DNA from 3 places in the Methylovirgula ligni genome. Region 2 is predicted to be linked to each of the others. Evidence: predicted binding sites of a transcription regulator. Region 2 holds the regulator's gene; each other region holds the start of a gene.
What was found. The regulator LexA, encoded in region 2, represses DNA repair genes until DNA is damaged. The targets are predictions, from matches to a motif close to TGTTCNNNNTGTGTTCNG.
Positions count from the first base shown of each region.

Region 1: a site for LexA is predicted at 4,425-4,442, ahead of CWB41_RS01285 (DNA recombination protein RmuC). Genes of this name have one in related genera too.
Region 3: a site for LexA is predicted at 1,458-1,475, ahead of CWB41_RS16440 (ImuA family protein). Genes of this name have one in related genera too.

Region 1 covers NZ_CP025086.1:273,496-281,594, forward strand. The annotation lists gene CWB41_RS01270 (cobalamin-binding protein) at 1-665, shown strand, start outside; gene CWB41_RS01275 (PTS sugar transporter subunit IIA) at 675-1,133, opposite strand; gene CWB41_RS01280 (outer membrane beta-barrel protein) at 1,597-2,865, shown strand; gene CWB41_RS01285 (DNA recombination protein RmuC) at 3,220-4,398, opposite strand; gene CWB41_RS01290 (methyl-accepting chemotaxis protein) at 4,558-5,907, shown strand; gene def (peptide deformylase) at 5,979-6,560, shown strand; gene fmt (methionyl-tRNA formyltransferase) at 6,581-7,504, shown strand; gene truA (tRNA pseudouridine(38-40) synthase TruA) at 7,504-8,099, shown strand, end outside.
Region 2 covers NZ_CP025086.1:2,357,757-2,365,855, forward strand. The annotation lists gene xth (exodeoxyribonuclease III) at 1-69, opposite strand, end outside; gene CWB41_RS11365 (FAD-dependent monooxygenase) at 156-1,388, opposite strand; gene gltA (citrate synthase) at 1,397-2,710, opposite strand; gene gltX (glutamate--tRNA ligase) at 2,871-4,289, opposite strand; gene CWB41_RS11380 (ComEC/Rec2 family competence protein) at 4,472-6,721, shown strand; gene lexA (transcriptional repressor LexA) at 6,846-7,556, opposite strand; gene CWB41_RS11390 (TIGR02594 family protein) at 7,734-8,099, shown strand, end outside.
Region 3 covers NZ_CP025086.1:3,136,145-3,144,243, reverse strand. The annotation lists gene CWB41_RS15220 (Y-family DNA polymerase) at 1-638, opposite strand, end outside; gene CWB41_RS16440 (ImuA family protein) at 562-1,392, opposite strand; partial or broken gene CWB41_RS16435 (GIY-YIG nuclease family protein) at 1,721-2,024, shown strand; gene CWB41_RS15210 (cupin domain-containing protein) at 2,149-2,607, opposite strand; gene CWB41_RS15205 (sodium:solute symporter family protein) at 2,641-4,062, opposite strand; gene CWB41_RS15200 (cupin domain-containing protein) at 4,135-4,602, shown strand; gene CWB41_RS16240 (hypothetical protein) at 4,688-4,951, opposite strand; gene CWB41_RS15190 (DUF4396 domain-containing protein) at 5,524-6,354, opposite strand; tRNA gene CWB41_RS15185 (tRNA-Gln) at 6,704-6,777, shown strand; gene CWB41_RS16525 (hypothetical protein) at 6,967-7,374, shown strand; gene CWB41_RS15175 (hypothetical protein) at 7,414-7,725, opposite strand; gene CWB41_RS15170 (hypothetical protein) at 7,769-8,062, opposite strand.

The DNA.
Region 1 (8,099 bases), 1.2 Mb from region 2:
CCCGCGTGCGCCGGGAGAAGCCGCGGGTCTCGGCCTTCACCTCCGCCGATATTCCGAAAATCCTGGCGCTCAAGCCCGACCTCGTTCTCTGCTTCTCGGACCTGCAAGCCGGGATCGCCGCCGAATTGATCGCGGTAGGCGTGGCTGTCCACGTCTTCAACCAGCGCGACATTGCCGGGATTCTGGCGATGATCCGCACGCTCGGCGCGCTGGTCGGCGCGGCGGACAAAGCCGTGGCGCTGGCCGAAAGCCTGCGCCAGCGGCTCGTCGATGTCGCCGCCGCTGCGCAAGGGCGGGAAAAGCCCCGCGTCTATTTCGAGGAATGGGACGCGCCGATGATTTCCGCCATCGGCTGGGTGTCGGAATTGATCGAAATCGCTGGCGGCGTGGATGTTTTCGCGGGCCTAAGCACGCGGGCGGCAGCTTCGGACCGGATCGTCACCCCGCAAGCCGTCGCCGAGGCCGCGCCGGACATTATCCTCGCGTCCTGGTGCGGCAAGAAGGTCGTGCCCGAGAAGATCAAGATGCGGCCCGGCTTCGCCGACATCCCGGCGGTGCGCAACGGCCGGATCGTCGAAATCAAATCGCCGCTGATTCTCCAGCCCGGCCCCGCCGCGCTGACCGATGGGCTGGATGCCATCGTCGCGGCGCTGGGGCGCGCCTGAAGCTTCGGCTTAAACTTCCTCGGGACCACTCGTCAGAAGGGCGTGGAGAACGGCGGGGTCGTCTGTCTGACGCAGCCGCTTGGCGATGTCCTGGTCGCGGATTCGCCGCGCGATCGAAGCGAGGACGGTGACGTAATTGACGACTGAACTCGCCGGTATCAGCAGGAAGAAGATCAGATCCACCGGCTTTTCATCCGCCGCCTCGAAGGGAATCGGCCGGCCGAGCCGCGCGAAAAGGCCAAAGAAGCGATCGAGCCCTTCGATTCGCGCATGCGGCAGCGCAAAACCTTGGCCGAGACCGGTCGAGCCGAGTTTTTCCCGCGCCGTGATGGCATTGAAAATCGTTTCCTGCGGAATTCCCAGCGCGATGCTCGCGCGCCGCGACAAATCACGCAGGGCTTGCGTCTTGTCGGTGGAATAGAGCTGCGGGATGATGTGGGATAGATCGAGAAATTCGCGAATTTCCATAGCTTACCTGGCCGAGTGAGGTTCCGGCACGCCATCGGCGCGATGCCACCATAGCGCTTGATTGCCGCCCGGCCTACGCGCCGGTCTTCAAGTATCCATCGTTAGACACAAAGCGGTGTGACCGCCATCACCGCGCGAGTCGCGAATCAAATAGATTCGCGAATCAGACGCTGACGCCGCCGGAAAGCTTCGAGTTTCGGGCTGGCTGGAGCTCCGCCGCGACTAAGAACCGTTCAAAATCTGCCAATTGCTCAGGCAACATGGCGCGAGAACCGACTATCCGTTGCAGGAAAGCACCGCCCCCCTGAAAAGCAAGCGGAAACAGCGATCTCCCGTTGCTTGCCCGAAGCTGCCGTGTACTTTTGTCATGTTAGAACACGGGTACCTACTGGGGGCACAAGAAATGGCTTTTTCGCGCAGATCTTCATTTTTATCGGCGCTCTGTGCGGGCACGATACTCGGCGTGACGGGCGGGGTCGCTGCGGCCGCCGATCTGCCGACGAGCAAAGCTCCGCCTGCACCGCCGCCGTCTTGGTGGTCGACTTTGACTGTTACCGGTGAAGTCGACGCCGGCATCACCGGCAATCCGGATAGCCCGGAGAGCGGCCTGAACGGCGCCGCCCTGTTTACCGACAAGGCGAACGAACCGACGCTCAATGCGACGATCCTGACGATCTCCCGGCCGACCGACCCGAACGCAACGGGCTATGACGTCGGCTTCACACTGCAAGGCACATACGGCTCGGACGCACGTTTCACCCACTACCTTGGTGAAGGCGAATATTGGCTCGATTCTCGCGAGCAATTCGACGTCCTGCAGGCGAACGTGCAGGTCCATACGCCTTGGCTCACCTCCGCGGGTATCGACTGGAAGCTCGGCGAATGGTCGACGCTTGAGGGTGCCGAGGTCATCGACCCGGCCGGCAACCTGTTCTATTCGCACTCCTATATCTTCAACTATCCGGAGCCGTTCAAAGACTTCGGCGTCTTGGCGATCACCCACGTCAACCCGACGTTGGACATCTACACCGGCGTCACCAGCGGCCAGCAGACGACGCTTGTGCCGTATGTCGGCGACAATAACGACGCGCCGGCCTTCGAAGGCGGTATCGGCCTCAACAAGCTCTTCGGCGGCGCGGTCACCGTGCTGGCCACGACCCATATCGGCCCGGAGAACGGCGCTGGCCGGCCCTGGGACCAGAATGCTTATGTCGGCTTCAATCCGGCGGCGAACTCGGCTCTCGTGTACGAGAACGATCTCGTCGTGACCTGGACCGCGACCGACAAGCTGACGATCATCGGCGAAGGTAACTATACGAAGAACGACCTCACCGACTCCGATACTTACGGTGTGGTGGGCTATGCCTCATATCAGACGCCGATCGACTGGCTGAAGATCAATGGCCGCGCCGAAGTCTTCCGTGATGACGGCCCTGTCACCTACGTCGGCGACTACCCGGGCAACTTCGACTTCGTGAATGCCGAGCACGGCTTCGGCTACTCGTTCGACGGCGCGGATGTGCCCGCGACCTACTTCGAGTTCACGGCCGGCCTGAACATCACGCCGACGCTTCCGTCCTCTATTCCGCTGCTCAAGGGCGTGATCATCCGGCCGGAAGTTCGCTACGACACGACGCTCAACAATGTCGCGGCGTTCGACTACAACTATAATGGTATCCCGCTGAAGACCAGCCAGGTCACTCTCGGCGGCGACATCATCCTGAAGTTCTGATCTCCCAGAGATTGACTTTCAGACGCCGGCCTTCGGGCCGGCGTTTTTGTTTGGGCTGCCGCAGATCGATGGCTTCGCGCCACCAGCGTGCCGTGGCGAGCTTCGCCGATATGAATCGTAGGGAAATAGCGGCGCGAAGCGACGCCCAAACCTCTCGGCCTCACGGCCTGGGCTTAGTCCCGGCCATTCACGCAGGGATATTGCTTTAACGATTGCGATGGCGTGGCGGTGCCGCTGCGCGGATCGGTGCGACTGGGGCGCGGCTATGACAGGTGAGAGAGCTGTGCCGGGTTCTCGGGCGGAATCTCGGGAAAGCATTCCGAACGACAGGTTCCGGCTCCCAGTGCCGGCCGATCATTCCGCTGCTTTATCGACGCCCCCGAACGGGATCGGCCGCTGCGCTTCGGCGCCCGCGTCCGGCTTGCCGAAATCGAGCATGTCGATGCGCTCGCCGCTCTTGGCGATCTTGTCGGCGGAAATCAGAATGCCGGAAACATCCTCCTGCACCTGGCCGAAATGGCCGCCGAGCTTGCCGACCCTCTGCCGCAACCGCACGACGTCCTCGACAAGCCGGCGCACCTCTATCTGAATCACATGCGCCTGCTCGCGCACCCGCGCGTCGCGAACGAGCGCCTGCATGACTTGCACGGCCATCACCAGCAGCGACGGCGAGACGATGACGATCCGATTCTTATGCGCCTTCTGAACGACATCTTCGAAATGTTCGGCAAGATCGGCGTAGAGCGATTCGGACGGGACGAACAGAACAGCGATATCCTGCGTTTCGCCGGAAATGAAATAGCGTTCCTTGATATCGGCGATATGCCGGCCGACATCGCTACGCACGCGCGCCGCCGCCACCTTGCGCGCCTCGGCATCGGCTGCGTCCTTCAAGGCGACGAAAGATTCCAGCGGGAATTTCGCGTCGATCACCATCACGCGCTCATCGCCCGGCAGGCGGATCACGCAATCCGGCCGGCAATGATTCGAGAGCGTGTATTGAAACTCATAGGCATTCTGCGGCAAAGCGTCCCGGACGATGGCTTCCATCCGCCCTTGGCCGAAAGCCCCGCGCGCCTGCTTATTGGCGAGAATATCTTTTAGGCCGATCACTTCCTCGGTGAGGCCGGTAAGTCGCGCCTGCGCCGCATCGATCACCGCAAGTCGCTCGTTGAGCTTGCCCAGGCTTTCGCTCGCGGTACGCGACTGATCCTCAAGGCTGCGACCGACGCGCGTGCCCACCGAATCGAGTTGCTCGGCGACGATGCGCGCGAGATCGGCCTGACGCGAGCCGAGAATCTCGCCCATGCTCCGCAACCTGCCAGTGACCTCCGCATGCGAACGGGCAAGCTCGGCGATCTTCTCCTGCAGATCAGCTTGGCGTCCGGCCGCCACAGTGACTTCGCGCCGTCGCGCGCTTGCACCGAGCAAAAGGCCGAGGACCAGCAGCAGGCACACGAATCCGGCAAGACCCAACGCAAGATTCAAGGCCGTCACCGGGATAGCAAAGATTGTGAAGAGAATTCTGTCCATATCCCCTTCTAGCAGATTCGCCCCGAGAGAACATAGGCGGAACGGATTTTCCAGAGGCAAGGCGCGGCAATTCGCTGCAACGACCAGGCTTTTCGTCGCTAAGTTACGGCTCGCTAATAAAATTCGCCTAAATTCTCCATCGACGAAACGGGTACAATCATGACCTCGAAAACTGACCTCGCCGATCTCAGGCGCATTTACGCGATCGACGACGAATGTATCGGGATCATTCGTCAGAACTTCGATTTCCTTTTCCGCGAATTCTCTTCCGCGCTCGATGCCTTCTATCGTGTCGCGGCGAAATCATTCGGCGGTGATTCCTACGTCGGCAATCCTGCCAGCATCGCCCTGGCGCGCGAAAAATATCTGCGCCACTGGCGCGTGCTGATGGAAGGGCGTTTCGACGCGCAATATGACGCTTCGGTTGCCGACGTTTATCGGCTTCGCAACGACTTCGGAATCGATTTCCGGCTCTCGACCGCTGGGCGCAGTTTCATATTTGCCTCTGTTCTCGAAGCGATCGCGCTGCGTCTACCGCGCAAGCCGTTGGAGATCTTTCCGACGCGCCGGCGCACGAAGGTTCAGCTCGCCTATTTCCGCGTCTCGATGCTCGATATCGTCATGACGATGGACAGCTATCTGCAGGCTGGCCAGGACGAGCGGCTGCGCACCCTCAATCATCTGGCGAAATCCTTCGAGCACGCGATCGGCGGGATCGTCTCGGGCGTGACGACCGCGGCCGAGGATTTGCGCAATACGGCGGACGCGCTGACCCAATCGGCGGAAGAGACCAGCGAGCGGTCCATGGCTGTCGCACTGGCCTCGCGCGAGGCAGAGACGAATGTTCAAGCCGTCGCCAGCGCGACACATTATCTTTCGCAGGCGATCGGCGAAGTCAGCGCCCGTGTCCATGAATCGAATCAGGTCGCGGGCCATGCCGCCGGGGCGGCCGACCAGACGCAGGAAGCCGTGCGCAGCCTCTCCGGAGCGGCAGAGCGAATCGGCGGCAGCGTCGTGCTCATCAGCAACATCGCCGCGCAGACCAATATGCTGGCGCTCAACGCGACGATCGAGGCGGCACGCGCCGGCGAAGCCGGCCGCGGTTTCGCCATCGTCGCTCAGGAGGTGAAGAATCTGGCGCTCGCGACTTCCAAGGCGACCGCTGAGATCAATGCGCAGGTCGCGGGCATCCAGGATGCGACCGAGCACGTCGCCTCCTTCATAGCCAGCATTGCCAAGACGACGCAGCGGGTGAGCTCCATCTCCATAGCCGCCGAAACCGCCGTCGCGGAGCAGGAAGCGGCGACGCGCGAAATCGCCCGCCGCGCCGAGCAGGCCTCGGTCGGTACGCATGAGATGGCGACGAATATTCTCGGCGTGACGGAAGCGGCGGGCAATTCCAACTCCGCCGCCAAGCAGGTGCTCGAACTCGCCACCCGGCTCAACCGCCAGTCGGAGCTCCTGTCAAAACAGGTGCATGACTTCCTGCGGATGGTCGGGGCGGCCTAACCGGCCGGAAATTGACCCGGGGGCTCTTGATGCCTATGTCTGGGGCCAGTTCCCCGGATTTGACGTCTGCCATGCCCTTGAGACCGATCCTGATTCTGCCCGACAAACGGCTTCGCGAGAAAGCCGCTCCGGTCACCGCCGTGGACGACGAGATTCGCGCGCTGATGGACGACATGCTGGAAACGATGTACGCCGCGCCGGGCATCGGCCTTGCCGCGACGCAGATCGGCGAGATCAAGCGCGTGCTGGTGCTTGATGTGGCCAAGCGGCAGGACGAAGACGCGAGCGCCAATCCGCTGGTCTTCGCCAATCCGGAAATCCTCTGGGCGTCGGAAGAGCTTTCGACCTACAACGAGGGCTGCCTCTCGATCCCCGAGATTTACGAGGAGGTCGAGCGCCCGGCACGGATCCGGGTGGGCTATCTCGATCGCGACAACAAGCGCCAGGAGATCGAGGCCGAGGGCATACTCGCCACCTGTCTCCAGCATGAAATCGACCATCTGAACGGCGTTCTCTTCATCGACCATATCTCGCGGCTGAAGCGGGAGATGATCTCGAAGAAATTCAGCAAGGCGGCCAAGCGCGGCGCGGCCGACGCCAGGCACGACAACGACGACGAGGCCGAGACCAGACAGGCAGGATTGGAAGGCTGAGCGCCTTGCGCATCGTCTTCATGGGCACGCCCGACTTCTCGGTGCCGGTTTTGACCGAGATCGCTGCGCGCGGCCATGACATCGTCGCGGTTTATACGCGCGCCCCAAAGCCGGCCGGCCGGCGCGGGCTTGAGACCCTGCCTTCGCCAGTGGCGCTCGCCGCGACGAAACTGGGTCTTCCTATCCTCACTCCGACGAGTCTGCGTACGCCCGAAGCGGCGGCGCTCTTTGCCAGCCACAAGGCCGATATCGCGATCGTCGTCGCCTATGGCCTGATCCTGCCGAAAGCCATTCTCGACGCGCCGGCTAGGGGTTGCCTCAACCTGCACGCCTCGCTGCTGCCGCGCTGGCGGGGCGCGGCGCCGATCCAGCGCGCCATCATGGCTGGGGACCGCGAAACCGGCGTCGCGGTGATGCGGATGGAAGAAACCCTCGATACCGGGCCCGTCGCGCTCGAAGAGCGCGTCGCCATCGGCGCGGAGATGACCGCCGGCGAATTGCACGACAAACTCTCGTCGATCGGTGCTGATCTGATTGCCCGCACGCTCGATCTTCTGGCGCAGGATGAATTGACCTTTACCCCGCAGCCCACCACCGGTGTCACCTATGCCGAAAAGATCAGCAAGGCCGAGGCGGTGATCGACTGGTCGCGCGATGCAGCCGCTCTGCACGATCTCGTGCGCGGGCTGTCGCCGTTTCCGGGAGCCGCCTTCTTTGTCGATCTCGGCAAGGGCGCTGAACGCATCAAGGTTCTGCGCAGCCACACCGTCGCGATGCAGGGCGTGCCCGGCACCATTCTCGACGGCGACTTGACCATCGCCTGCGGCCGCGATGCGCTGCGGCTTCTCGAAGTGCAGCGCGCTGGCCGCGCACCGATGAGCGCCGCCGAATTTCTGCGCGGCGCACGGCTGGCGCGCGGCGCGCTGCTGCGGCAACCAGATTAATGCCGCGCTACAAACTCACCATCGAATATGACGGCGCGGGCCTCGTCGGCTGGCAGAGGCAGGCGAACGGCCCCTCCGTTCAGGAGGCAATCGAGACGGCGCTGACCGCGATCACCGGCGCCGCGGCGCCGATCCGGGGCGCGGGACGTACCGACGCCGGCGTCCATGCCGTCGGCCAGGTCGCGCACGCCGACCTCGCGCGCGACTGGCGGCCGGACGTCTTGCGCGACGCGCTCAACGCGCATCTGCGGCCGAGCCGCATCGCCATCGTCCGGGCGGAGCCGGTTCCCGACACATTCGATGCGCGCTTTTCCGCCATCCGGCGTCATTATCTCTACAAGATCGTCAACCGGCGCTCGCCGCTTACACTCGAATCGGGCCGCGCCTGGCTGGTGAAACGCAAACTCGACGCCGCAGCCATGCACGAGGCGGCGCAGGTGCTGGTCGGACGGCACGATTTCTCGACCTTCCGCGATGCCGATTGTCAGGCCGCGAGCCCGGTGCGCACGCTCGAGCGTCTCGACGTGGTCCAGCAAGGAGATGTGATCGAAATTTATGCGAGCGCGCGCTCGTTCCTGCACCATCAGGTGCGCTC
Region 2 (8,099 bases):
GCGCAGATAGCGCAGCAGGTGCTCGGTCCTCTGGCGGATCGAATTGACGTTCCAGGTGGCGATTTGCATGGCGATGGGGCTGGTATCCAGGCTGCGGGTTGTCTCGGCCGCAGTCTAGCACGCCGGAGCCTGGCGCAAACCGTTGCGCCTCAGGCTCAGGAAAGGTGCGTCGGGGCGCGGTGCAGCCGGGGGCGCGAACGCTCCGGCAGGATGCCTTCGAGCAGGGCGGCGCGACGCAGCGGGCCGATGGCCGATATGGCGAAGGAGCCGAGGCCGCGCGCGAGATCGACTGGTAGAAAATCCGTGAGCATCGAGCGGTTCAGCACATCGACACCGCGGATGCGGATGTCGATGTCCGGCTCGCGCGCCGCAGCATAACGCCGAAGGGGCGCCGCGCCGCCGATATCTTGTCCGGCGGCGCGGGCGGCATCGACGCAAGAGACCAAAGCCGAGATATCGCGCAGGCTGAGATTGAGTCCCTGCGCGGCGAGCGGGGGAAAGGCATGCGCAGCTTCGCCGAGCAAAGCGATCCGGCGGCCGGTGAGATGTGCGACGCGCATCCCGGCCATCGGGAAGAAGCCGGCCTCGCTGTCGAGCCGCATGGCGCCGAAAATCTCCTCGACTTCGCCGGTGATCTCGGCGGCAAGGTCGGCGGCCGCGAGCGCCTTGCGGCGCTGGGCTTCCGCTGCCGAAATCAGCCAGACAAGGCTGGAGCGATGCGGCGCATCCGCTTTCGGCAGCAATGGCACGAGCGTGCAGGGCCCGCTGCGGGTGTGGAACTCGATAGATCGGTCGTGATGTGGCAGTTCATGCGCCAGCAACGCGGTCAGCGCGACTTGCGGATAGGTCCAGCGCCGCGTGCCGATTCCGGCCTTCTGACGGACCGTCGAGCGCTGGCCGTCGGCAGCGACGATGAGTTTGGCGGTGATCCGCCGGCCCGAGGTGAAATGCGCGCTGACGTCGTCTTCGCCATAAACGATATCGTCGAGCCATTCCTCGGTGAGGTGAATGTTCGGATTCTGAAGTGCCAGATCCGCTAGACGCGGAACGAGCTTGCTGTTCTCGATATTGGCGCCGAGTGCCTGAAGACCGATCTCCTCGGCCGCGAAGGTGAGGTTCTGGATCGGCACCGGCGCATTGGTGGCATCGATCAGCTCGATGGCCACGATCTTCGCGGCGATGTCACTCAGATGCGGCCAGAGCTTTTGCGACCGCAGGAAGCGCAGCGAGCCCTCGAACAAAGCGACGGTGCGGCCGTTGCCGGCGGCTTCGAGCGCGCCGACCGCAGCGACTTTATAGCCTGAGTTCGCCAGCGCCAGCGCCGCGGAAAGGCCCGCCGCGCCTGAGCCGACGACAAGGATATCGACAGTGATATCCGGCTCGGCCACGGCCTCGCTCAGCGCTGGTCGATCGGCACGTACAGGCGTTCCGCCGCGCCGGTGTAGAGCTGACGCGGGCGGCCGATCTTCTGGCTCGGATCCTCGATCATTTCCTTCCACTGGGCGACCCAGCCGGCGGTGCGAGCGACGGCGAAGAGCACCGTGAACATGGAAGTCGGGAAGCCCATCGCCTTCAGCGTGATACCGGAATAGAAGTCGATGTTCGGGTAGAGCTTCTTTTCGATAAAATATTCGTCGTGGAGCGCGATATGCTCAAGCTCCATCGCCACATCGAGCAGCGGATCGTCCTTCTTGCCCACCGCTTCAAGCACGGCGTGACAGGTCTTCTGCATGAGCTTGGCGCGCGGGTCGTAGTTTTTATAGACGCGGTGGCCGAAGCCCATGAGGCGGAACGAGTCGTTCTTGTCCTTGGCGCGGGCGATATATTTCGGAATGTTGTCGACCGAACCTATCTCTTCGAGCATTTTGAGGGCGGCTTCATTCGCGCCGCCATGTGCGGGGCCCCAGAGACAGGCGACACCCGCGGCGATACAGGCGAAGGGATTGGCGCCGGAGGAGCCGGCGAGACGCACCGTCGAGGTCGAGGCGTTCTGCTCGTGATCGGCGTGGAGGATGAAGATCTGGTCGAGCGCGCGCGCCAGAACCGGATTGACCTTGTAATCCTCGCACGGCACGGCGAAGCACATGCGCAGGAAGTTCGAGGTGTAGTCGAGCTCGTTCTTCGGATAGACGAAGGGCTGGCCGATCGAATATTTGTACGCCATCGCGGCGAGGGTCGGCAGTTTCGCGATCAGCCGCATGGAAGCGACCATCCGCTGCTTCGGCTCCGAGATGTTGGTGGAGTCGTGATAAAAGGCCGAAAGCGCGCCGACGGAGGCGACGAGAACGGCCATCGGATGCGCGTCGCGGCGGAAGCCCTGGAAGAACCGCGCAAGCTGCTCATGCACCATCGTGTGGCGGGTGATGCGATGCACCCAGTCGGCGCGCTGCGCCGGGGTCGGCAATTCGCCGTAAAGCAGAAGATAGGAGGTTTCGAGGAAGTCGCCCTGTTCGGCGAGTTGTTCGATCGGATAACCCCGATACAGCAGAACGCCCTTGTCGCCGTCGATATAGGTGATCTCGGATTCGCAGCTCGCCGTCGAGGTGAAGCCGGGATCGTAGGTGAACATCCCCGTCTGCGCATAAAGCTTGCTGATGTCGACGACGGAGGGCCCGATGTGTCCATCCTTGACCGGCAAATCGATCGACGTCTCGCCAACAGTGAACTTTGCCGCTGCGGGCGTGGACGTCTTGCTGGGTGCATCGAGCATGGAAGCCTGCCTTCTTATTTGGAACGTTCGACCGCGCTCAAACTGCCGGACAGCCGGTGTCCGGAGGACGGACGTGGTGCAATGCAATATCACCTATCGCATAGTTGGGTTGGGTTCAAGTTGCTTCGGGCGGTTTGCCGTCGCGCTATAATGCAAATTGTCAGCGGATTTGGTCGGCCAATCGGCCAAGGCTTTCGTCGCGCCCCAGCACACTGAAGACGTCGAAAATTCCGGGCGAAGTTGCCCGTCCGGTCAGCGCCGCGCGCAAAGGTTGGGCAACCTGACCGAGTTTGAGGTGCTTCTCCTCGGCGTATTTTCGCACAACCTCCTCTGTTGCCGCTGGGCTCCAGGCCACAAGCGCCGTCAGCCGCGGCAAAAGCTCCGCCAGATGCTGGCGTGACGATGCATCGAGGATGCCAGAAGCCGCCGCGTCGAGCGGTAAAGGCCGCTGGGCGAACAAAAACTGCGCGCCGTCGCGCAATTCGATCAGCGTTTTCGCGCGCTCTTTCAGGCCGGGCATGGCGGCGAGGAGCTTCTGCCGCATTGCGGTGTCGAACTGTTGCGGAAAGGCGCTGTTCTCCGGCAGATGGGGCAGGGTATCGATCAGGAGATCGGTCAGCGCCGCATCGCTCGTCGTGCGGATATAATGCCCGTTCATGTTTTCGAGCTTGGCGAAGTCGAATCGGGCCGGCGAGCGTCCGACATGGGCGAGATCGAACGCCGCGATCATCTCGTCGGTCGAAAAGAATTCCTGATCGCCGTGGCTCCAGCCGAGACGGACGAGATAATTGCGCAGCGCCGCCGGCAGATAACCCATCGCGCGATAGGCGTCGACGCCGAGTGCGCCGTGCCGCTTCGACAGTTTCGCGCCGTCGGCGCCATGGATGAGCGGAATATGCGCCATGCGCGGCACATCCCAGCCGAGCGCCTGGTAGATTTGCATCTGCCGCGCGGCGTTGGTGAGATGATCGTCGCCGCGGATGATGTGCGTGATGTCCATGTCGTGATCGTCGACGACGACGGCGAGCATATAGGTCGGCGTGCCGTCGGAGCGCAGCAGCACGAAGTCGTCGAGATTTTCATTTGCCCAGGCGACCCGGCCTTGCACGAGATCTTCGAGCACGGTTTCGCCCGTCTGCGGCGCCTTGAGCCGGATCACTGGCTTGACGCCGGGCGGTGCGTCTGAGGCCGGCCGGTCGCGCCAGCGTCCGTCGTAACGCGGCGGCTTGCCCTCGGCGCGCGCCTTGGCGCGCATATCGTCGAGTTCCTGCGGCGTCGCATAGCAATAATAGGCGCGGCCCGCTGCCAGCAATTGTTCGGCAACCTCGCGATGGCGTGCGGCGCGCTGGAATTGATGCACGGCCTCGCCGTCCCAATCGAGGCCGAGCCATTTCAATCCGTCGAGGATGGCGGTGATCGCGGCATCGGTGGAGCGCTCGCGATCCGTATCCTCGATGCGCAGCAGCATCTTGCCGCCGAGGCGGCGCGCGTAGAGCCAGTTGAACAGCGCGGTCCGCGCCCCGCCGATATGCAGGAATCCCGTCGGCGATGGCGCAAATCGTGTGACCACTTGAGGCATGAGCGGCGCCTGATCCTTTTCTTACCTTCTGCCGGCATCCGGGCGGGCCAACCGTCGCGGCCCGGTTTGCGACCGCGCGCGGTTTAACACGGAAAAGGTGAAAGGAAAGCCCGGCCCCTTCCTCAGTCCCTTGCCCGGAGCCAAAACCCGGTCGATCATGCATGCGAAGGAACGGGGCGGCGATGAGCGACAGGGCGGGGACGGCGGTTGCGAAAGGCATGGCGCCCGCGCGCTTCGGCCTGCGCCTCGCCGGGTTCGCCGCGGCGGCGCGGCGCAGCTTTCAAAACGCGATCGAAATCGAGATTGCCGAGAGACGATTTTTTCTCTGGCTGCCGGTCGCTGCGGGCGCCGGTGTCGTCGTCTATCTCGTCGCCGACCGCGAGCCTTCGCTCTGGTATGCGGGCTTTGCCGCCGCCGTCTTCGGCATATTTGCGATAGCGCTGCGCCGGCATCGTATCGCGCAAAGCGTTCTGCTCGTTCTCTGCTGCTTCTGTCTCGGAATTCTGTCCGCGAGCTGGCGGAGCGCGCGCGTTGCCGCGCCAGTACTCGATCATATCCGCGTTGCGAGCCTCGAAGGCATGATCGAGGAAATGGATTTCCGCCAAACCGGCGCGCGTTTTCTGCTGCGCGTCGACAAGGCCGAGGGCTTCACGCCGCAGGAGACGCCGTATCGCGTGCGGCTCACTCTACGCCGCACGCCGCCTTTCGAGGCCGGCACTTATGTGCGGCTGAAGGCGCGGCTGTTGCCGCCGGCGCAGGAGAGCCTGCCGGGCGGTTACGACTTCGGGCGTGACGCCTGGTTTGCGCGCATCGGCGCGGTCGGCAATGTTCTCGGCCGGATCGAGATGATCGCGCCGCCGCGTCCGCCCGGCCTTCTCGACGCGGCGCTGATGGCGCTCGATCGCGGCCGCAATGCGCTGGCGCTGCGGATCGACACGATCGTCGGTGGTGAGGCCGGTGCGGTCGCCGCGGCGATGGTGACCGGCAAGCGCGATCTTCTGACCGATGATACCAGGGAGGTGATCCGCAAGGCGGGAATCTTCCACATCATCACGATCTCCGGCGTGCAGATGACCTTGATGGCGGGGATTTTCTTCGTCGGGCTGCGACGCCTGCTGGCGCTCTCGCCGGCGCTGGCGCTGCGCTATCCGATCAAGACATGGGCCGCCGCGGCGGCGATCTGCGGCGCGGTGCTCTACGATATCGCGACCGGCTCGCGCGTCGGCACCGAGCGGGCTTTGTTCATGACGCTCATCATGCTCGGCGCCGTCATCGCCGGGCGGCAATCGCTCAGTATGCGCAACCTCGCGCTCGCCGCCGCGCTCGTCATGCTTATCGCGCCGGAGGCGATCCTCGGCGCGAGCTTCCAGCTCTCCTTCGCGGCCGTGGCGGCGCTCGTCGCGGTCTACGAAGCGCGCTTCGATCGTACCGCGCGGCTTGCCGACGAGCGCGCCGGCCTCGCGCCCGCGCCGCGTGAACGGAGGACCGGACTCGGGCGGCTCTTCGCCCGCGGGCCGGCGGCGCTGCTGTTCGCCACGCTCTGCGCTTCGACGGCGACGGCCTCGTTCATGGCCTACGATTTCCATGAATTGAATCCTTACGTCCTCATCGGCAATCCGCTGACCCTGACGCTGATCGAGCTTTGCGCCGTGCCGGGCGCGCTCATCGGCACCTTGCTCTATCCGCTCGGCTGCGATGCCTTCGTCTGGCACATTCTCGGGCTGGGGATAAGTTTCGTTCTCTGGGTCGCGCGCGGCATCGGCACGCTGCCCGGCGCGGCGCTGCCCCTTAACGCTTTCGCGCCCTGGGCGATCGTCTTTCTTACGTTCGCCGTTCTCTCGGCTGTTATCTGGCGCTCGATGCTGCTGCGGTTGACGGCGGTGCCGCTGGCGCTGATCGGGTTCTACGGCGCCACGCACGGCGGAACGTTCGACATGGCCATCGCGGCAACAGGCGATGCCGTCGCGGTGCGCGGCGGCGATGGCGCGCTGACGATTATCGGCAAGCGGCCCAGCCTCTTCACCGTCGCGCAATGGCTGAGCGCCGATGGCGATGCACGCGACCCGCAGGCGGCGGTCGATGCCAGCGCCTGCGACCGGATCGGCTGCGTCGGCATATTGCCGGATGGGCGCAGCGTCGCGCTGGTGTTGAACGAAGCGGCCTTCGCCGAGGATTGTCTACGCGCCGACATTATCGTCACGCCGCTTTATGCGCCGCCGGGCTGCGCCGCGAGCCTCGTCGTTGACCGCGACCGGCTGCGCGATACGGGCGCGATGCTCTTACACGCGCAAGGCAAGGGCTGGGCGATCGAGACGGCGCGCGCCGTTGGCAAGGACAGGCCGTGGTCGCCGGCGCCGCCGCATCGCTGGGGCAAGCCCGCGCCCATCGCTGCGCCGAAGGCGGATGACGATCCCGGCGCGCCGCTGGAATAGGCGTGTCATTGCGAGGAGCGTCAGCGATCAACCCGGCGCGTCATTGCGAGGAGCGCCTGCGATGAAGCAATCCAGGAGTGGAAGGCTGGATTGCTTCGCTTCGCTCGCAATGACGATCAGCCCCTCAATATTTGCGGATCAAACTCACCAGCTTGCCCTGGATGCGCACGCGGTCGGGACCGAAGATGCGCGTCTCGTAGGCGGGATTGGCAGCTTCGAGCGCGACGGAAGCGCCGCGCTTGCGCAACCGCTTCAACGTCGCTTCCTCGTCGTCGATGAGGGCGACGACGATATCGCCGGTCTCGGCGGTCTCCTGCCGGCGGATGACCACCGTATCGGCATCGAAAATGCCGGCCTCGATCATCGAATCGCCGCGCACTTCAAGCGCATAATGCTCGCCTGTCGAGAGCATGTCGGGCGGCAGGCTGATCGTATGGCTGCGGGTCTGCAGCGCAGTGATCGGGGTGCCGGCGGCGATGCGGCCCATCACCGGAATGGCGACCATGCTGATGCGTTCGTCCTCCTCGTCCGCCGGGAGCACGGGGCGCACCTTGCCGAGGTTGCCCTCGATCACCTCGGGCGAGAATTTGCGGCCGCGCCCATGCGTCGCCGGCGTCGTCGATTCCGGCAGGCGGAGCACCTCCAGCGCACGGGCGCGGTTGGGCAGGCGGCGGATGAAGCCGCGCTCCTCCAGCGCGAGGATCAGCCGGTGGATGCCCGACTTGGAGCGCAGATCGAGCGCTTCCTTCATCTCGTCGAAGGAAGGCGGCACGCCGGTCTCCTTCAGGCGTTCATTGATGAAGCGCAGCAGTTCGCTTTGTTTGCGGGTTAACATCAGGCGCTCTTTCGCTCTCGGGGCGGCTCCGGGCCGAATCACATGCCGGATCAGGTAAATAGAAGCCGCTAAACAAAGAGTGAACAGACCCTAACCGTTCTTGCTGTGTTCCGTCAAGGGGGTGTGCCGAGTTATCCCCTTTGGACACGTAGGCTGATCCGTGCTAAGAAATGAGGCATGGGACGGGAAGCCTTATGCACATTGGCGGTCAGCGCCGTGGTGGGTCTTGTGACCCTCGCGCTTGAGCCGTGGACACCGCAATGGTGGCTCGGAATAATCATTTTTTCTGGACTTGCGCTTTATACGGCCGTTGACGGCGGTTTTTGGCAACGAACTCGCCAGCAACATCCGAAACTTTCCTTTTTTGGGGTGATCGCAATTATTGGCGCCTGTGCGGCTGCCTTATATGTCGCGGGTTATAAGCGCGAAGCGGCGGCGGCACGCATAAGCGTTAGCGGCCTCTGTCAAACAGAACCGCCAGAGCCATGGAGCTTGGTCCCGGATGCGCCAGTTTGGTTGAAGGTCGCTGCGCAGGAATACGGG
Region 3 (8,099 bases), 780 kb from region 2:
CGCGCGGCAAGCGGCGCGCGAGGACGCAGGATGAGATCGCCGATGCGGCGCAGACCCGCCTGCGCCAGATCGGCAAGAGTCTTCGCGTCGAGGCGGAGGGCGGCGAGCGGCAGCGCGCCGAGGCGGCGGCGCAGATCCTCTTCGCGATCCCCCTCCGGGATTACGCGCGCTTCGCCGAACCGTGCCAGGGCCCAGGCGGCCTCCGGTGTTGGCGCGATCGCGGCGCGGGCAGCCAAGCCTTGCGTGGCAAGGCGCGCCTCGATCTCATCGAGCAGTTTCGCCTCGCCGCCGAAGAGATGCGCCGCGCCGGTGATGTCGAGCATGGCACCGTCCGGCGGATCGAGCGCCGCGAGCGGCGTGAAGCGGCGGCACCAATCGGTGATCGCGGCGAGCGTCGCCGCCTCCGCCGCCTCATCCACCGCGCAGCAGGCGAGTTCCGGCAGAATGGCGCGGGCATCGGCCAGCGCGAGGCCCGGTTTCAAGCCGTGCCGGGCGGCGGCGCGGTTCACGGCGGCGAGGCGCTGTGCGCTCCTCACCTTGGCGATGGTGGCAAGCGGTGCTTCACGCGCTGCGGCGCTGTGGCGGCTGATCCGGTCCGTCGCCAGCGATGGCAGCCAGAGGGAGAGATAACGCGTCACGGAACAAGACCTCTCGGTGGCTCCAGAAAACGGGATGGAATTTTTCGCGATCGATGGAAAAAGCGGCCGGTCCGGCGCGCGCCTTGGCGATGCGCACATCGAAGGCGGCGGGGCCGGGCAGGGGCGTGCGGCCGCCGGCGGAAGCTGCATGTGGACTTGATCGGGCGCGGACTTCGAAGCGGGTTTCGGCGCCGCTCGAAAGTGCCTCGGCGCGCACCGGCCCGGCGAGGCAGAGCAGGCCGGTCGTGCCCTGTTTCTGCGCGGCGAGGACAAGCCGGCGCGAGGCGGTGAGGTCATAGAGCTTGGCGGAATAGATTTCGCCGATCACGGCGGCGGGCGTCCGGCATTTCAGCGCCTCTTCCATCGCCCAGAGGGCATCCTTTGCATTCGCCGCATGGACAAGGACGAGGCGGGCCGGGTCGATGCCGTGCAGGGCGAGGCCAGGGCCATAGAGCGAGCCCTGTTCGAGGCTGGCGAAATCCTCGCCGATCCAGATGAGCGGCGCGTTGCGGGCGGCGGCGCACCGCGCGGCGAGTGCCAGGACGAAGCCCGCCGCAGCCGGCGTATCGCCCGGCGCGGCGGCTGTGATCTCATGCAGCGCGCCGGTGACGAGGCCACCCGCGAGCAGCCTGTCGAGCCGCGCCGCGCCAAGGGAGACGTGCGCCCGCGCGACAATGGCCGGCGGGGCCGTGGCAATTCCGGCCATTTCTCGGCGCAAAAGGCTGATCTGCTGCGCCTTTCCGCTTCCTTGCATGCCGCTCCCATGCGGAAGGGTCTGGCGAAGCCGTAAAGGCTCCCCGGTCATCTCTCTCGATCCAATGTTCCATATTTGTTCTAGTCATCTGACTTTTTGGGGAGGGAGTCAAGCAACCTCGTCCTTCGAGACGGCCGCTTCGCGGCCTCCTCAGGATGAGGAATTCTTCAATGTCAGCGTGTTGCGATCCGTCGCCCTTCGAGGCTCGCATTCAAAGTCGCGAAATTGGTGCTCGCATCTCAGGGTGAGGGTTGGCTTTCTTCTCCGCCCACCTCATGCTGAGGAGGCCGCGAAGCGGCCGTCTCGAAGCATCGAAGTCACGTGATCCATGGATGGCGCGTCGATCTATATTCTGCGCTGTGCGGACGGTAGTTATTATACCGGCATCACACGCCGCTCTGTCGATGAGCGCGTGAGCGAGCACGGGCAAACGCCTGATCGACGGCTATACCGCACGGCGTCTGCCTGTCGAGCTTGTCTTCAGCGAGTATTATCCCCGCATCGACGAGGCCATTGCGGCAGAACGCCGGATCAAGGGCTGGTCGCGTGCGAAAAAGGAAGCCTATATACGCGGCGATTTCGTACGACTCTCGGAGTTAGCGCGCCGAAAGTCCATCGAGCCCTCATCCTGAGGAGCGACGTAGGCGCCTCAGGATGAGGGATTTCTCAATCAGAGATCAGCGATTCCTCGCCCTTCGAGGCTCACTTCGTTCGCACCTCAGGGTGAGGGATCATAGTTTCCGATCAGTGCGCCCTCTATTTCTTCGCGTAATAGTTCACCGTGCCGTCGATCCAGTCCTGCCGCTGCGGCGAGAAAATGTCGATGTCGATCGTGTCTTCGGTGAAATGGAATTCGTGCGGCACGTTCGGCGGGATGATGAACAGGCTGCCGGCACGCAACAGATATTTTTTCCCCTGCGAATAGACCTCGCAAGCGCCTTCGGTGATCCAGGTAATCTGCTCGTTGATGTGATGGTGCAGCGGCACGATGGCGCCCTTCTTCATCCGCCATTTGACGAAGGTCGAATGCGCGCCGTGCAGATATTGCCGCGAGATGAGCGCGGACATTTCCTCGACCGGCTGCGCGTCCAGTTCATAAAGATTGGGGAGCGCCGCGATATGGCCGCTGATATTGGGATCGATGCCGCGGCCGGGCGCGTCGGTGACATCGGGCGGCGAGAGCAGTGACGGCGCGAGCGAAAATTCCTTGGTCATGTTTCCCCCTTTTGAGGTCCGAACATAGCAACCTTATTCGGCGATGGCAGTGCCTTTGCGGCGTAGCGCGACGGTGAGGAAATTCGCGCCCAGGCCGATGGCAATGCCCGGCGCGGCCTCGTTGAGGAAGGCGCCGAAACCGGAAAGCTTCCACAGCGCGGCGGCGGCAAAGCCGGCAATGATGGACAGCGGCACGGACAGGTTCGTGCGCCGCCAGTCGAGCACGCGCACCATCATCGCCGGAGCGAGCCCGGCGCCGAGCAGCGAGATCGAGGAGAGGACGAGGCTCACGACAGAACGGTCGAGCCGTGCCGAGATCGCCATCGAGATGAGTCCGAGCAGAAGGACGATCGGCCACAGCGGCGGCACGCGCGGCGTCAGCACTTCGATGACATCGAACTTCACCGTCTGCGCCATGGCGACGAGCAGGCTGTTCGAGGTGGCGGCGATGGTCGCGAAAATATCGGCGACGATCAGACCCGTGAGCACTGGCCCCATATTGGTGCGGAAGAACAGGCTCAGCCCCGCTTCCGGGTCGGCGATCGCCGGCATCACGCCGCGCAGCACGACCCCGAAAATCGTCATGGCGATCCAGGTGAATTGGATGAAGCCGATGAAAATCCACCAGGCGCTGCGCGTCTCGGCCGGGCTGCGGCCGGCAAGATAGCGCGAGGTCATCTGCGGCTGGCCAAGGCCGAAGCCGAAAGCGGCGGCGGCGAAACCGAGCATGAACAGGAGCGCGGCGGGAAGGCCGTGCGGCAGCAGCACGAAAAACTGCGTTCCCGCGACCGCGGTATTTTCCCAAAAACCCGCAGAATTTCTCCAGGCCACGACAATCACCGCACCGAGCGCGAGGCTTGTGCCGAAGATGCGGATCACGGCCTGCAGCGTGTCGGCATAGACGGAGCCGCGAAAGCCGCCGATGCCGGTGTAGAGCACGATCAACGTCGCGAAGAGAAGCAGCGACAGGAGATGCGGAAAGCCGAACGCGCCTTCGAGAAATTTCTGCCCCGCGATCCATTGCGCGGAAATATAGCCGGTGAGGCAGATCAGGATGAGTGCCGCGGCAAGCAGTTTTACGCGACGCCGGGCGACGGCCGGCAAGCCGCTGGCAATCACGTCGGTCAGCGTCGCGGCTTTGGTTTTGCGGCCGAGGCGGTTGATCCCGTCGGGGAAGAAGGTCCAGAACGCGATATCGCCAAACAGCCAGCCGAAGGGCAGCAGCAGCGCCTGCAGGCCGAGCGTATAGCCAAGGCCGACGACACCGGTGACGATGAAGGCGCTGTTGCCCGTGGCGCCGGCGCTGAGGCCGACGAGCCATTTGCTCAGCTTCTGATCGGCGAGCGCATCCGAATTGAGCTGGCGTGTATGCGCGCGGCCCAGAAACGAGGCGGCGAAGGTCGCGGCGAGCGTGACAAGAAAGATGAGGACCGATAAATCGTCGGCGCGGTGCATTGACAGGTCCGTGCGGGAGATCGCGCGGCACCATAGAATGTGTGCCCGTGCGCCGAAAGACCGGAGCCAACGATGCCTTTCAGCTTCTGGCACTCAGACCAAAATGCCGAACCGCTGTTTATTCCCGCCATCGGCCTGGAGCTGCGCGTGCGTCTGCCGGGCGCGGCCTCGGGCGGCGAAATGACCCTTATCGAAACGCAGAACGCGCCGGGCTTCGGGCCGCCGCTGCATCGTCATCGCGAGGTGGAAGTGTTTCGCGTTCTGGCCGGGCGCTATCTCTATGTGGTGGACGGTGCGCGCTTTTACGCGGAGACCGACGATGTGGTCAGCGTGCCGGGCGGCGCCGGGCATACGTTCGTCAATGTCGCCGACACGCCCGGACGGCAGTTGATCGCGATCCTGCCGGCTCTGGACGCGGCCGCCTTCTTCACAGAGCTCGGCGGCGTCATGAAAGACGGCGTGCCGGACAAAGCGGCGCTCAACATTTTCGGCCAGAAATGGGGCGTCGAATTTTTGGGACCGCCCCTGAAGAAGCCCTGAGCCGCGGCAGCACATAAAAATGCCGGCAGGATCGCTGCCGGCATTGGGATGAATAGGCACCGAAAATCGTGTCGGCTTCGGCGCGTCAGATGCGATCAGCGACGATGCCCGCCGCCGCGATGTCCGCCACCGCCCCGGTGACCACCACCGCCGCGATGTCCGCCACCCCGATGACCGCCACCGTGATGACCGCCGCCACGATGTCCGCCGCCATGGTGTCCGCCGCCATGGTGTCCGCCACCGTGATGACCGCCGCCACGATGTCCGCCACCGTGATGTCCGCCACCGCGATGCCCACCGCCCCGGTGTCCGCCACCGCCATGCCAGCCGCCATGATGACCGCCGCCACGCCAATGACCGCTGCGACTCCAATAGCGCCCGCTGTGCCAGGACCAGCCGCGCCAGCCAAAGCCGCCGCCCCAGCCGAGGCCGCTGCGCCAGGCATAGCCACACCAATACCAGCCGGGGCCGCGCCAGCCATTGTCGTACCAGCAATAGTTCTGGCCGCCCCAGACATATTGGGTTTTTTCGATGCCGGTCAGGTCAATCGCGGATTGCGTGACGGCCGTCTGGTCTGCGATAGGCGCGGCTTCCGCCGCGGAACTTAAGGGGCTCGCGGCAAACAGGCCCGCGGCCAACATGGATAGAAAGTAGCGCATTCCATCTCCCCATTTTGAATTCATGACCGATTCAAATTCATGACCGCGGCCGCCCGGACGCTGCGGGCCGAGACGTGCCGGACTTTAGATTAGGAACGGCCACATGAATGGAAGGTGAAACAGCACCGCAGGAGGACGCATCACAGTTTAAGCAAATGATCGTGATGTTGCGGTGCATGGTTTTCTGTCGGTGACAGTGCGAGCGCTCGTGAAGTGTGAAGATTAAATGTCGAACTTCTGCCGCCGAGGGGACGGCGGGCCGTCAGCGTGACAGTGAAGCCAATGCCAAGCCCGCGGCCAATGCCAGAAAGGAGAGCACGGTCATCACAGGTATGGGCGGTGATGGAACGCGATCCGATCCCATTTGCATAGGGGCTTTTTCCTGCGCCATATCCTTCATTGAAGCGTGGTCCATCTGCGCAGGTGAATCCGCAGTTGGCGCTGCGCGGCGAACGGTCATCATGCCATGCTTGAGATGGTTGGCCACAAGCCACCAGTTCATCGGATAGGCGAAGATGAAACCGACGAGCAGGCCCATCGACATCACGAACCAGAATCGCGGCGACGCCGGATCGCCCGAATATTGAATGTGCTTGCGGAGCAGCATCGCGGTCGGAACCATTCCGGCCATGAGCAGATTCATCGACAGGAGTTCCGGGATAAAAGTGCTTTTCAGCGCGGCGGAATACGATCCGCCGGCCGTGCTGCGCATGAAAAGCGATTGAAAGATCGTCCAGCCGAAAGCAAAGCCGAGAACATATTCGAGGGCGACCTCGGCCAGGCCCGTAAGGCTGAGCACTGTCGAAAGCACGGCGCCTGCGAGAATACCGACGCCATCGCCCGCGACGCAATGCATGGTCGAACCAAGCGTCTGTCGCCACCGCGTCGCGATGAAGCGCTCATGGGTGCCGGACAGAGGCTCCCGGCAACCCAAAACGTAAAGGAAGGCGCCGAACACCCCGGTATATGCGGTCAGTAATATGAAACCCCATTTGAGCACCGGCGATTCCGGTGTTGACCGGATGTCGATCACGACAAACAGCACCGAGATCGCGCTCAGGATAAACCAAAGCAATATTATGCCGTCCAGCATCAGACGCCTCCGACGAATGGCGTGCCGAATACGACCGTCACGGACTCACCGCCTCATGCGATGAACGTGCATTTGATAAACGTGTAAACGTCCCCAACCCCACCGTGTTGTGCATCCGCCATCGGTGCGGGCTGCGCAGCCTATCACGGCCTGCACGTTCCGGCTCCGGTCTCGTCGTGATCATCTTGCTTGGAATCACCGGCACAGAACCCGCCGGCGGGTGAACTTGCTGCTTGCCAATCGGGCGCCGTTCATTCTAGAAGCGCCTTCCGAACAGCGGCCGGGACGCCGGTCCCAATCTGCGCCGCGCCCATTCGGATGGCTGCTGGTTCCTTCGAAGCGGCCACGATGGGGGATAGTTCAACGGTAGAACAGCGGACTCTGACTCCGTTAATCTTGGTTCGAATCCAGGTCCCCCAGCCAACTGATTTTAAATGGCTTTCTTGTTTTTTAAGCCGGGCATGATGATGCGCGCGGCTCGCAAGCCGGCAGCGGCTGCCAAAACGCTATTGTTTGGTATTGGGATTGCGCCGGTTGATCTGAATCGATCTAAGTGATGCGAAAGCGATCACGCACCGGCGGCTGATCTGGAGTCAATCAGGAGATTGTAAAGTGATCACAAGCGCCCAGGTGCGCGCGGCAAGGGCACTCATTCGGTGGAGTGCGGAAGATTTGGCCCAGGCGGCAAAGCTGGGCGTCGCCACCGTTCGGCGCGCCGAGGCCGAGGAAGGCCCGTTATCGATCACGCTGGCTAACGCCGATGCCATTCAGCGCGCACTTGAGCAGGGCGGTGTCATTTTCGTCTTCGAAAGCGAGGATAGCGGTGCGGGCGTGAGGCTGGCCAAGCGTGAAACAACTGCGGGGCTTACCCGCCAAATTGACGCCATCGAAGCCCACCTGGCCAACACCAGCAATGAGCCGCCTCAAACGCCCAAGGGCGGGATGGAAAGGCTGGAACGCGCCCGCAAGGGCGACGCCGTGACGAAGCTTAAGAACAAGCGGACGAAGCTGAAGAAATGAGGCGCGTCGGATCTGGACGCCGCCTATGTCGGTTCTCAATCAACCGCTGAGAATGTCTTTTAAGCGCGGCGCCAAGACATAGACGAAGCTTGCCTTGAGCATAGGGCTCCACGTCGCCGGCATCGTATCGATCAGAATACAGGCGAAGCGAGCCTGACCTAGCAAACTTTCTGATTGCTGCAGATGCCCGTCTATTGCGGCAGTCATTGCATGTGCTGCAACGTAACCGGCATGGGCGCTAAACTCTGCTTCGACTCTTTCGAAGATCATTTTGACAGCTTGCGCTAATCGCCGTGCATCATCGTCCGTCGCGGTGACACCATATCGGTCGGCAAGCTCATCTAGCTTCATCGCAGCACCATTCCGCGACTCTGATCAAAAAGAGGTCGGCCGATCAACCTGCGGCCTGCACCGCGCGCTTTAATTGATATTCAGCAGCAACTCGTTGATACGGCTCGTTTACGCTCTTGATTCGATATTGAAACTCAGTGCCCACCGGCGGCAATCGCGCGAGCACACTGAATGGATCGCCGGGATTTCGCAAATATCCTCCGCGCGGATCAAGCGTGACAGTCTCTCCGATCTCGTAAAGATGAGTCACAAGCTCCTGCCTGATTTGCGGTGTCGGAGAGGCATTAATAGCCACGCCAAATGATCGAGTTCGTTTCATGATAAGAACCTTGCCCAAGCTCCGGGATGCCACACAGCCGCGTCTCGCGGCTGCG